DNA from 3 places in the Brevibacterium pityocampae genome. Region 3 is predicted to be linked to each of the others. Evidence: predicted binding sites of a transcription regulator. Region 3 holds the regulator's gene; each other region holds the start of a gene.
What was found. Region 3 encodes HspR, which represses chaperone genes until heat shock. Its sites were predicted from a motif close to AAGTTGAGTCNNNNNGACTCAACTT; they were not measured.
Positions count from the first base shown of each region.

Region 1: ABD883_RS06945 (Hsp20/alpha crystallin family protein) is a predicted target of HspR. The motif match lies at 1,946-1,970, and genes of this name have one in related genera.
Region 2: clpB (ATP-dependent chaperone ClpB) is a predicted target of HspR. The motif match lies at 1,497-1,521, and genes of this name have one in related genera.

Region 1 covers NZ_BAABGL010000006.1:184,646-187,916, reverse strand. The annotation lists gene ABD883_RS06955 (DUF418 domain-containing protein) at 1-853, opposite strand, end outside; gene ABD883_RS06950 (AEC family transporter) at 938-1,870, opposite strand; gene ABD883_RS06945 (Hsp20/alpha crystallin family protein) at 2,004-2,492, shown strand; gene ABD883_RS06940 (quinone oxidoreductase family protein) at 2,598-3,271, opposite strand, start outside.
Region 2 covers NZ_BAABGL010000002.1:330,105-333,375, forward strand. The annotation lists gene ABD883_RS01830 (YeiH family protein) at 1-445, opposite strand, end outside; gene ABD883_RS01835 (LysR family transcriptional regulator) at 517-1,416, shown strand; gene clpB (ATP-dependent chaperone ClpB) at 1,567-3,271, shown strand, end outside.
Region 3 covers NZ_BAABGL010000004.1:205,811-209,081, reverse strand. The annotation lists gene ABD883_RS05125 (DnaJ C-terminal domain-containing protein) at 95-1,141, shown strand; gene ABD883_RS05120 (heat shock protein transcriptional repressor HspR) at 1,276-1,749, shown strand; gene ABD883_RS05115 (maleylpyruvate isomerase family mycothiol-dependent enzyme) at 1,923-2,705, opposite strand; gene ABD883_RS05110 (DUF3618 domain-containing protein) at 2,887-3,271, opposite strand, start outside.

The DNA.
Region 1 (3,271 bases), on a different contig from region 3:
ACAGCGCGGTGCGGCCGAGCAGACGGCGGTGGCGCTCCGAGTCCTCGAGGAAGCGGTGGCGGGCGGCGAACCACCCGAGGAGGATGCAGGCGGGCACCACGAGGCCGAGGAGCTGACCGAACAGGCCGAGGGCGAAGAACAGCACCCGGGCGCCCACCGAGACGAGGTAGTTCCCGTCCCCGCTGAGCATGCCGCGCTGGCTGCCGACGGTGAAGCCGGTATCGCCCGCGAGCTCCTCGGCGGACATGCCGGTGGCCTGCGGCAGCACCCACGAGACCATCACCGCGCCGAACAGGCTGAAGAGCGCGCTGACGGCGAGCATCGCGACGACCACCCAGACGAGGATCTTCAGGGTCCGGTCGGCGCGTCGGAAGAACAGCGCAGCGAGGATGAGGCCGGCGAGTCCGTAGGCGCCGAGGATGTCACCGGCGAACAGGAGTGCGGCGTGGACGAACCCGAAGGCGATCATCCACCAGTGGCGCCGTGCGAGCATCCGCCGGACCACCGGCTCGGGGATCCCGCGCGCCGCGCGCGAGGTCGCGAACTGCACCATCCCGTAGCCGAACAGGAAGGCGAACATCGGATAGACGCGGGCGTCGACGAAGAGGATCGCGAGTGTGGAGAGCGCCCGGTCGAGCACGGTGCCGTCGGTCGGGTGCACGACCGCGGGGTGTTCGTCGCCGCCGTAGAGGAACCACGACACATTGGCGATCGCGATGAACAGGAGCATGACCCCGCGGGCGAGGTCGGGGGCGAGAGCGCGCGGACCCGGTCCGCGGTGCGGCGTGTGCGGCGCGGGACCGGCCGCAGGAGCCGGGCCGGCCGGGCCCCGGCGGGGTTCGGGCGTGTGCATGCGATCGATGCCTTCGGGCGGGGATCGCCGAACGGGGCGGGTGCCGTCGGCGGGGCACTTCGCAGTCTAGCGGGATCCGCGGACTCAGCCGAGGAGCCGGAACCCGAGGCCGAGGACGAGCGGCAGGGTGACCATCGACAGAAGCGTCTGCACGGCGATGAGGGCGGCCATGAGCCGGGCGTTCCCGCCGAGCTGCCGGGCCATGACGTACGCGCTCGGCGCGGTCGCGATCGCCTGGAACACGAGGCCCACGCGAGCCGCCTCGCCGGTGACGCCGAAGGCGAGGAGCGCGGCGACGGTCACCGCCGGCAGGACGAGGAGCTTGACCGCGGCGGCGACGACCAGGCCGACCCCGTGCTCGCCGATCGAGATCGCACGCATCCCCGCGCCGACGCACAGCAGGCCGACCGGCAGGGCCGCGGCCGACAGCGGGTCGAGCACCTCGAGCGCGAGCCCGGGCAGTTCGACGGGGAGCAGGTTGACGACGATCCCGAGCGCGCAGCCGAGCACGAGCGGATTGAGGACCACCGTGCGCAGGAGCGAGAGCCACGAGTGCTTGTCGACGAGGAAGAGCTCGAAGGCGAGCGAGGACAGGACGTTGACGAGGGGGACGAGGATCGCGCCGATGATCGCCGCGAGCGCGAGCCCGGTGTCGGCGAACAGCGCCGCGGACAGGGACAGGCCGATGTAGGTGTTGAAGCGGATGCCGCCCTGGAACACCGAGGTGAACGCCGGGGCGTCGGCCGCGACGAGCCGGTGGACCAGGCACAGGACGCCCGCTGCGCCGAGCGTCGGCAGCACGAGGCCGAGTGCGAGCGGGCCGAGGTCGAAGGCGGCGATGTCGACGGTGGCGACGTTGCGGAACAGCAGGGTCGGCAGGAGGGCGAAGTAGGCGAGCTTCTCCGCGCCCGCCCAGAATTCCGCGGAGGAGAACAGCGGGGTGCGCCGCAATCCGAAGCCCAGGGCGATGAGAGCCGCCACCGGCACGAGCGCGGTGACGATGTCGGCGAATCCCATGGACCTCACTCTAGGAGATCGGCCGTGCTGCAGAACCTGCGGGCGCGGAGTCGGCGGTTCTCGGGAATGATCTCGGACTTGAGTGTGTTCGACTCAATGTAAGGCTTCACCGCACATCTGAAAGGACATGCACATGGCCACCAAGTTCGATCCGATCCGCGATCTCGACCGCTTCTTCTCCGAGGTCACCCGCACCCCCAACACCGCCGCGCTGCCGATGGACCTCTACCGTGAGGGCGAGGTGTTCGTCGCCCGCATCGACATGCCCGGCGTCGACCCGGCGAGCATCGATGTCGACGTGCAGGACCGCACGCTGACCGTGCGCGCCGAGCGCACCGCGAACACGAGCACCCAGGACATCAAGTGGCTCACCCGTGAGCGTCCCACCGGGACCTTCGCCCGTCAGCTCACCCTGGGCAACCGGATCGCCCTCGACCAGATCTCGGCGGACTACACCGACGGTGTGCTCCTGCTGACGATCCCGGTCGCGGAGGAGGCGCGGCCGCGCAAGATCTCGGTCGCCCACAACCAGGGCACCGACCGCAGCACCACGGTCACCACGGACCTGGGCACCTCGACCGGCACCGACTCCGGCACCTCGGGCACCGGCACCTCGGTCTGAGGATCCTCGGGGCGTCCCTCGCCCCGGTGACAGCGGAACCGGCCGGGACATCGCATCACGCGATGTCCCGGCCGGTTCTTCCATGTCCGGGCGTCGGCCGGCGCCTCACTCCATCGAGAGCACGATCTTGCCGAAGCGGAGGTTCGAGTCGAGCTGGGAGTGCGCCTCGGCGACCTCGTCGAGCGGGTAGACGGAGTCGATGACGGGATCGATGTCCCCGTCGGACACCATCTCGAGGAACCCGGCGAAGTCCCGCGGGGACCCCATCGCGGTGCCGAGGATCCGCTTGTGCTGGAGGTAGAGGGTACGGATGTCGAAGTCGGAGACGATGCCGCTGTCACCGGTCCCGCCCATCGACAGCACCGCTCCCCCGCGCCGCAGCAGCAGCACGGACTCCTGGAGCGTCGATCCCACCGAGTCGAGGACGAGGTCGGCCTCTCCGATCTCGTCGCGCAGCCGCAGCTCCCAGTCCGGGACGGTGTAGTCGACGCCGACCGCAGCGCCCATCTCCTCGGCGAGCCGGAGCTTGTCCTCGCTCGAGGACGTCACCGCGACGCGCGCGCCGGCCTTGACGGCGAGCTGGAGGGCGATGAGCGACACGCCCGACCCGGCGCCGAGGATGACGAGGGTCTGGCCGCGCCGCAGCCGCCCGACGGTGAACAGCGCCCGGTATGCGGTGAGGCCGGACAGCGACAGCGCGCCGGCCTCCGCCCAGGCGAGGTGGCGCGGTTTGGGGAACAGGCAGGCCTCGTCGACCGCGATGAGCTCCGCGTAGGTGC
Region 2 (3,271 bases), on a different contig from region 3:
CGGCGACGGCGGCGGCCCCGCAGATCGAGAACCCGGAGGCGATGAGCAGCGTCTGCGTCGACGACAGCCGGAGCAGCCGCCCGGCGAGCAGTGTCGCTGCGAACCCGACGGCCACCACCGCGACGACGGTGAGGACGACCCCGGTGCCCAGGCCCAGGATGTCGCCGAGGACGAGCTGCAGGCCGAGCAGCACGATGCCCGCGCGGAGCACGTGCTTGGCGGCGAAGTTCAGGCCGGGCTCGACGCGCGGCGGCAGGGTCGCGAGGTTGCGGACGAGCATGCCGAGGACGATCGCGACGAGCAGGGCGCTCACGGTGGGAAGGAGCGCACCGATGCCGACGGCCGCCGCGGCGCCGAGGGCGGCGAGCCCCGCACCCGGTGCGAGTTCCCGCAGTCGCGCGATGCGAGCGCTGCTGCGCGGGAGCGTCGTCGGGTCGGAGGGCATGCGTTCCAGCCTGCGCCCCGCGCCGGAGCGCCGGTAGACCCCGATCCCGCATCCGGACATATCATAGTGATATGACTGCCCGCTGGCCCGACCTCGCCGTCCTCGAGCTCCTCACCGCCGTGAGCGAACGCGGGGGACTGGGCGCCGGGGCGCGCGCCGTCGGGATGGCCCAGCCGAACGCGAGCCGCGCGATGCGGGCGCTCGAGAAGCAGCTCGGCGTCGACCTGCTCGTCCGCCACCCGTCCGGTTCACGGGTGAGCGAGGAGGGTGCGGTCGTCGTCGACTGGGCCCGGCGCGTGCTCGACGCCGCCCGTGAGTTCAGCTCCGTCGCCGAGGCGCTCGCCGCACAGCACACCGCTCACCTCGACGTGGCTGCGAGCATGACCGTCGCGGAGCACCTCGTGCCCGGATGGCTCGCCGAGCTCCGGCGCGAGATCCCCGATGCCGAGGTGCGCCTGCGGGTGCACAACTCCTCGCACGTGTTCGACCTCGTCGCCGCCGGCGACTGCGACCTCGGGTTCGTCGAGACCCCGCACCTGCACCCGACGCTGCGCACGCGCACCGTGGCGCGCGACCGGCTGGTCGTCGTCGTGGCGCCCGGGCACCCTTGGGCGGCCCGGCGACACGGGCTGGCGCCGGAGGAGCTCGCCGCGACGCCGCTCGTCGTGCGCGAGCCCGGCTCCGGCACCCGGGTCACCCTCGACGAGGCGCTCGCCCCCTACCGGCCGGTGCCGCCGGCGCTCGAATCCGGGAGCAACGCGGCAGTGCTCGCCAGTGTGTCCGCCGGAGCGGATCCGGCGGTGCTCAGCGAGCTCGTCATCGCCGGGCCCCTGCAGCGCGGCGACCTCATCGCGATCCCCGTGACCGGTCTCGACCTCACCCGGGAGATCCGCGCGGTGTGGCGCGGCCCGCAGCCGCCCCCGGCCGCCGCCGCGCTCATCGCGGTGGCCGCCGCGGCCGCGCCGCGCTGAGCCTTTGACCTGCGCGTGCGCGCCGGTGAAATCCGGAGGAGAGGCGGACCCGCACAGCGAGATCGGACTTGAGGGAAGCCACCTTGAGTGGAATAGACTCAACTCTGGTGCTGTTGACCTTTGAGAAGCCAGAATTCGAAAGGAACACCCATGGAATCCCAGTTCACCACGAAGTCACAGGAGGCCCTGTCGGCGGCGGTCAAGGACGCCGTCGAACGGGGCAACTCCCAGGTCGAGCCCGCCCACATCCTGTTCGCCCTGCTGTCCCAGCCGGACAGCATCGCCTCCGCCCTCCTCGAGCACCTCGGCGCCGATGCCCTGGCCGTGCAGAGCGAGGCGAAGACGCTGCTCGCCACGCTCCCGAGCATCTCCGGCACCAACCAGGCGCAGCCGAGCCTGTCCCGTGCCGGCCTCCAGCTCGTCAACAACGCGGAGAAGGAGATGTCCGCGCTCGGCGACCAGTACGTCTCCACCGAGCACCTCCTCATCGCCGCTGCCGCGGACACCGGGGAGGCCGGCAGGCTGCTCGTCCGCAACGGCGTCTCCCGCGACGGACTGCTCGCCGCCCTGCCCGAGGTGCGCGGCGGGCGCAAGGTCACGAGCGAGAACCCGGAGGACACCTTCCAGGCGCTCGAGAAGTACGGCGTCGACCTCACCGCGGCTGCCCGTGAGGGCAAGCTCGACCCGGTGATCGGCCGCGACTCGGAGATCCGCCGGGTGGTCCAGGTGCTGTCGCGCCGGACCAAGAACAACCCGGTGCTCATCGGCGAGCCCGGCGTCGGCAAGACCGCCGTCGTCGAGGGCCTCGCCCAGCGCATCGTCGCCGGCGACGTTCCCGAATCGCTCCGCAACAAGACGCTCATCAGCCTCGACATGGCGGGCATGGTCGCCGGTGCGAAGTACCGCGGCGAGTTCGAGGAGCGCCTCAAGGCCGTGCTCGAGGAGATCAAGGGCTCCGACGGCCAGGTCGTGACGTTCATCGACGAGATCCACACCGTCGTCGGCGCCGGTGCGACCGGCGATTCCGCGATGGATGCGGGCAACATGCTCAAGCCGATGCTCGCCCGCGGTGAGCTGCGGCTCGTCGGCGCGACCACGCTCGACGAGTACCGCGAGAACATCGAGAAGGACCCCGCGCTCGAGCGGCGGTTCCAGCAGGTGTTCGTCGGCGAGCCGAGCGTCGAGGACTCGATCGCGATCCTCCGCGGCCTCAAGGAGCGCTACGAGGCGCACCACAAGGTGACGATCGCGGATTCCGCGCTCGTCGCCGCCGCTGCGCTGTCCAACCGGTACATCGCCGGCCGGCAGCTGCCGGACAAGGCGATCGACCTCGTCGACGAGGCGGCCTCCCGCCTGCGGATGGAGATCGACTCCGCGCCGATCGAGATCGATGAGCTCACCCGCGCCGTCGACCGGCTCAAGATGGAGGAGATGGCGCTCTCGCACGAGAGCGACGCGGCCTCCGTCGAACGGCTCGCGGTGCTCCGCGAGGACCTCGCGAACAAGCAGGAGGAGCTCGCCGGGCTCAATGCCACCTGGGAGACCCAGCGTGCCGGGCTCAACCGGGTGGGCGAGCTCAAGCAGAAGCTCGACGACCTCCGCTCGCAGGCGGAGATCGCCCGCCGCGACACCGACCTGGAGACCGCCTCGCGCCTGCTCTACGGCGAGATCCCGGCTGTCGAGAAGGAGATCGCCGCCGCCGAGGCGGAGGAGAAGGAGTCCGGGACCGGCACCGCCCGCCCGATGGTCGGCGACCAGGTCACCGCCGACGACATCGCCGAGGTGGTCGCCGCCTGGACCGGCATCCCCGCCGGCCGGCTCCTCGAGGGCGAGCGCGACAAGCTGCTCCGCGCCG
Region 3 (3,271 bases):
CTGCCGCTCGGCACGTGAGGAAGACAGCAGCACACATGACACATGAGAATCAGCAGATCGATGCGAGCGTGAGCTCACAGGAAGGAGGTGCCAGGTGAATACGGGACCTCAGAACGAATGGTTCGACAAGGACTACTACACAACCCTCGGCGTCTCCAAGGACGCCACGGACGCGGAGATCAAGAAGGCCTACCGCAAGCTGGCCCGCAAGTACCACCCGGACACGAATCCCGGCGACAAGGCCGCCGAGGAGAAGTTCAAGCAGATCAGCCAGGCCAATCAGGTGCTCTCCGACAAGGAGACCCGCGAGCAGTACGACCAGGTCCGCGCCATGGGCCGCGGCGCCCGCTTCTCCGCCGGCTCCGGCGGCGGAACCGGTGCGGGCGGATCCGGCGGCGGGTTCGAGGACATCTTCTCCGGCCTGTTCAACACCGGCGCGGGCAGGAGCCAGTACCCGCGCTACACCACGCGCGGCGGCGGCAGCCCTTACGGCGGCTACGGTGACGTGCCGCCCGACCTGTCGGACCTGTTCGGCGGTCAGCCCTACGGCGGCAGCCCCTACGGCGGAGGGTTCTCCACCGGCCCGCAGAAGGGCGGGGACATCAAGGCGAGCACCTCGCTGTCCTTCACCGAAGCGGCGAAGGGTGCCACCGTCAAGCTCACGATGCCCTCGGGCAAGCCGCTGAGCGTGCGCACCCCGGTGGGCGTCAAGGACGGCCAGAAGATCCGCGTCAAGGGCAAGGGCAAGCCGAGCCCCAACGGCGGGGAGAACGGCGACGTCGTGCTCACCATCAACGTCGAGAAGCACCCGGTGTTCAGCCGCGACGGCGACAACCTGAGGATGGAGCTGCCGGTGAGCTTCGACGAGGCAGCGCTCGGCGCCGAGGTCGAGGTGCCTACCCTGTCCGGCATGCCCGTGCGGATGAAGGTGCCCGCCGGCACTCCGTCGGGTCGCGTGCTGCGGATCCGCGGCAAGGGCATCGAGGGCAAGAATCACACCGGTGACCTGCTCGTCACCATCGAGGTCGCCGTGCCGCGGAACCTCAGCCCGGACGCCAGAAAGGCCGTCGAAGCCTACCGGAAGGCGACCGAGGGTGAGGACCCGCGTGCCGAGCTGTACGCCCGGGCGAAGGCGAGCTGAGCGCGCACCGGCTGGATCCGGGCCGGACTCGATTCCCGCGGCCGGACGATGACAGGGAGCCCTGAGTATCGGGGCGCAGCGCAGGAGACCACAGCAAGTAGAGCGACGACCGAGCGAAGGAGGTGGAGAGCACGATGCAGATCGACAAGGACGCCGCAGTCTACGTGATCTCGGTGGCCGCGGAGCTCGCCGGGATGCACCCGCAGACCCTGCGGCAGTACGACCGGCTCGGGCTCGTGGTGCCCCAGCGCACCGCCGGCCGCGGCCGGCGCTACTCCGCCGCCGACATCTCCCGGCTCCAGCTCATCCAGCGCCTCTCCCAGGAGGAGGGAATCAACCTCGCCGGGATCAAGCGGATACTCGAGCTGCAGCGCGAGGTCGAGACGCTCGGGGCGCATACCCGGACCCTCGCCCAGCGCCTCGAGAAGGTGATGCGCAGCGGCGGCGGCCGCGTGTTCGCCGCCGGCGCCGCGGGTGACGTCGTCTCGATCGTCCACGGCACCCGGCCCGAGCTCCGGATCGCCGGGGCGCTGGCACCCGGAGCGACCGCGCGCGCCGGCGGACGGCGCAGCGGTGAGCTCACGCTCTACCGCCGCCGCTCCGGCTGAGGCGCAGCGCAAGCGGCGCGCCCGGCTCCACCGGATCCGGATACGCCCGTCACCGGCACCCACCGCCGGCACCCCGCGCAACTGTGGGACCTTCGGACGAGAGTGGTGCCGTTGATGGCCCCACACTCCGTCGAAGGTCCCACACTCCCGGGCACACATGCCGCGCCGGCGGCTCAGAGCCAGTTCGGGGGCGCCGGGAGGTCCTGCGGCGTGGTGCTGCCGGTGCCGCCCTTGTCCGTGTCCCCGGACACCGAGGCCGGCCAGCCGCGGCCGGTGAGGTAGGACAGCACCTCGGCGGCTTCGCCGGTGACCTCGATCGGCTCGGCGGGCGTGCTGCCCTCGGTGCCGTGGCGGATCACCCGCTCCGAGCGGTCGTCGCGGTCGGTGAGCCGGACCCGGTAGTGCACGGGCTCGTCGCGGGCACCCCAGGCCGTATCGACGTCATCGAGCAGCCGGTCGACGACCTCGGCCGGGAAATCCCGGGCAGTCATGCCGATCCCCAGGTCGAGGCTGTGCATCCACACCTCGCGGGCCCGCAGCCAGGGGATCTCCGCGGCGAGGATGTCCGCACCGCGCCCGGACACCACCTGTGATCCCCAGTCGTCGTCGGACATCGAGTCGAGCTCGGCGGTGAGGTCGTCGGCCACCTCATGCGCGAGCGTGATCGTGTCCGCGCCCGAGGTGTGCGCCACCCCGTCGGCGATCTGCTGGTCGCGCCATTCCCGGGAGGGGTACATCGGATTCTGCACGCCCGTCTTCGCCCATTCGAGCAGCCGGAGGAAGCCCTCGGCGTTGTAGAGCACGTGGAGGGCCACATGCTTGCGCGTCCAATCGGGGACGAGGGACGGCTCATCGAGGCCGTTGACGGAAAGCTGATCGAGGGCCTGGAGGTAGAAGGTCTCGCCGAGCAGCCGGAAGCCGAGGTCGCGCTCGAGCGCATTCGTGTCGATGTCCATGGTGGTCACTCTAGTTCGCCTGGGCGACGGCGGGGGAGGTCAGGCGCGCCCGGGCGACGGTGCGGCATCCACTTCGGGCGAGAATGCCGCCGGTGCCCGGGCTGGAGTGCCCGGACAGCACAGCGCCCGCGGGAGCTCGGGGCTTCCGCGGGCGCTGCGATGGTTCATCGGAGGGCGAGGGTCACTCGCGGGTCTCCTTGACCGTCTGACCGGAGGACTGGGCCTCGGTCTTGAGGTGGTCGGCCTCGGACTGGGCGTCGGACTTCACGCGCTCGGCGCCGGACTGGGCCTGCGACTTCACGCTCTCCGCAGCCTCCTTCGCCGGCTCCTGCAGGTTCTGCCCCATGTCCTTGGCGACGCTCTGGGCCTCCTGGACGAGCGGCTGAGCGGCGTCCTTCGCCTGACCGGCGAGCTGCTGCTCCTTCTGCGAGGCAGGGATCAGCGAGCCGATGAGCCAGCCGGCGCCGAGCGCGATCACGCCGGCGGCCAGCGGGTTGCCGCGGGTGCCCTGCTTGATGCGGCCGGGCACCTGGGAGGCGGCGTCACGGGCCTGGTAGGCGGCGTCG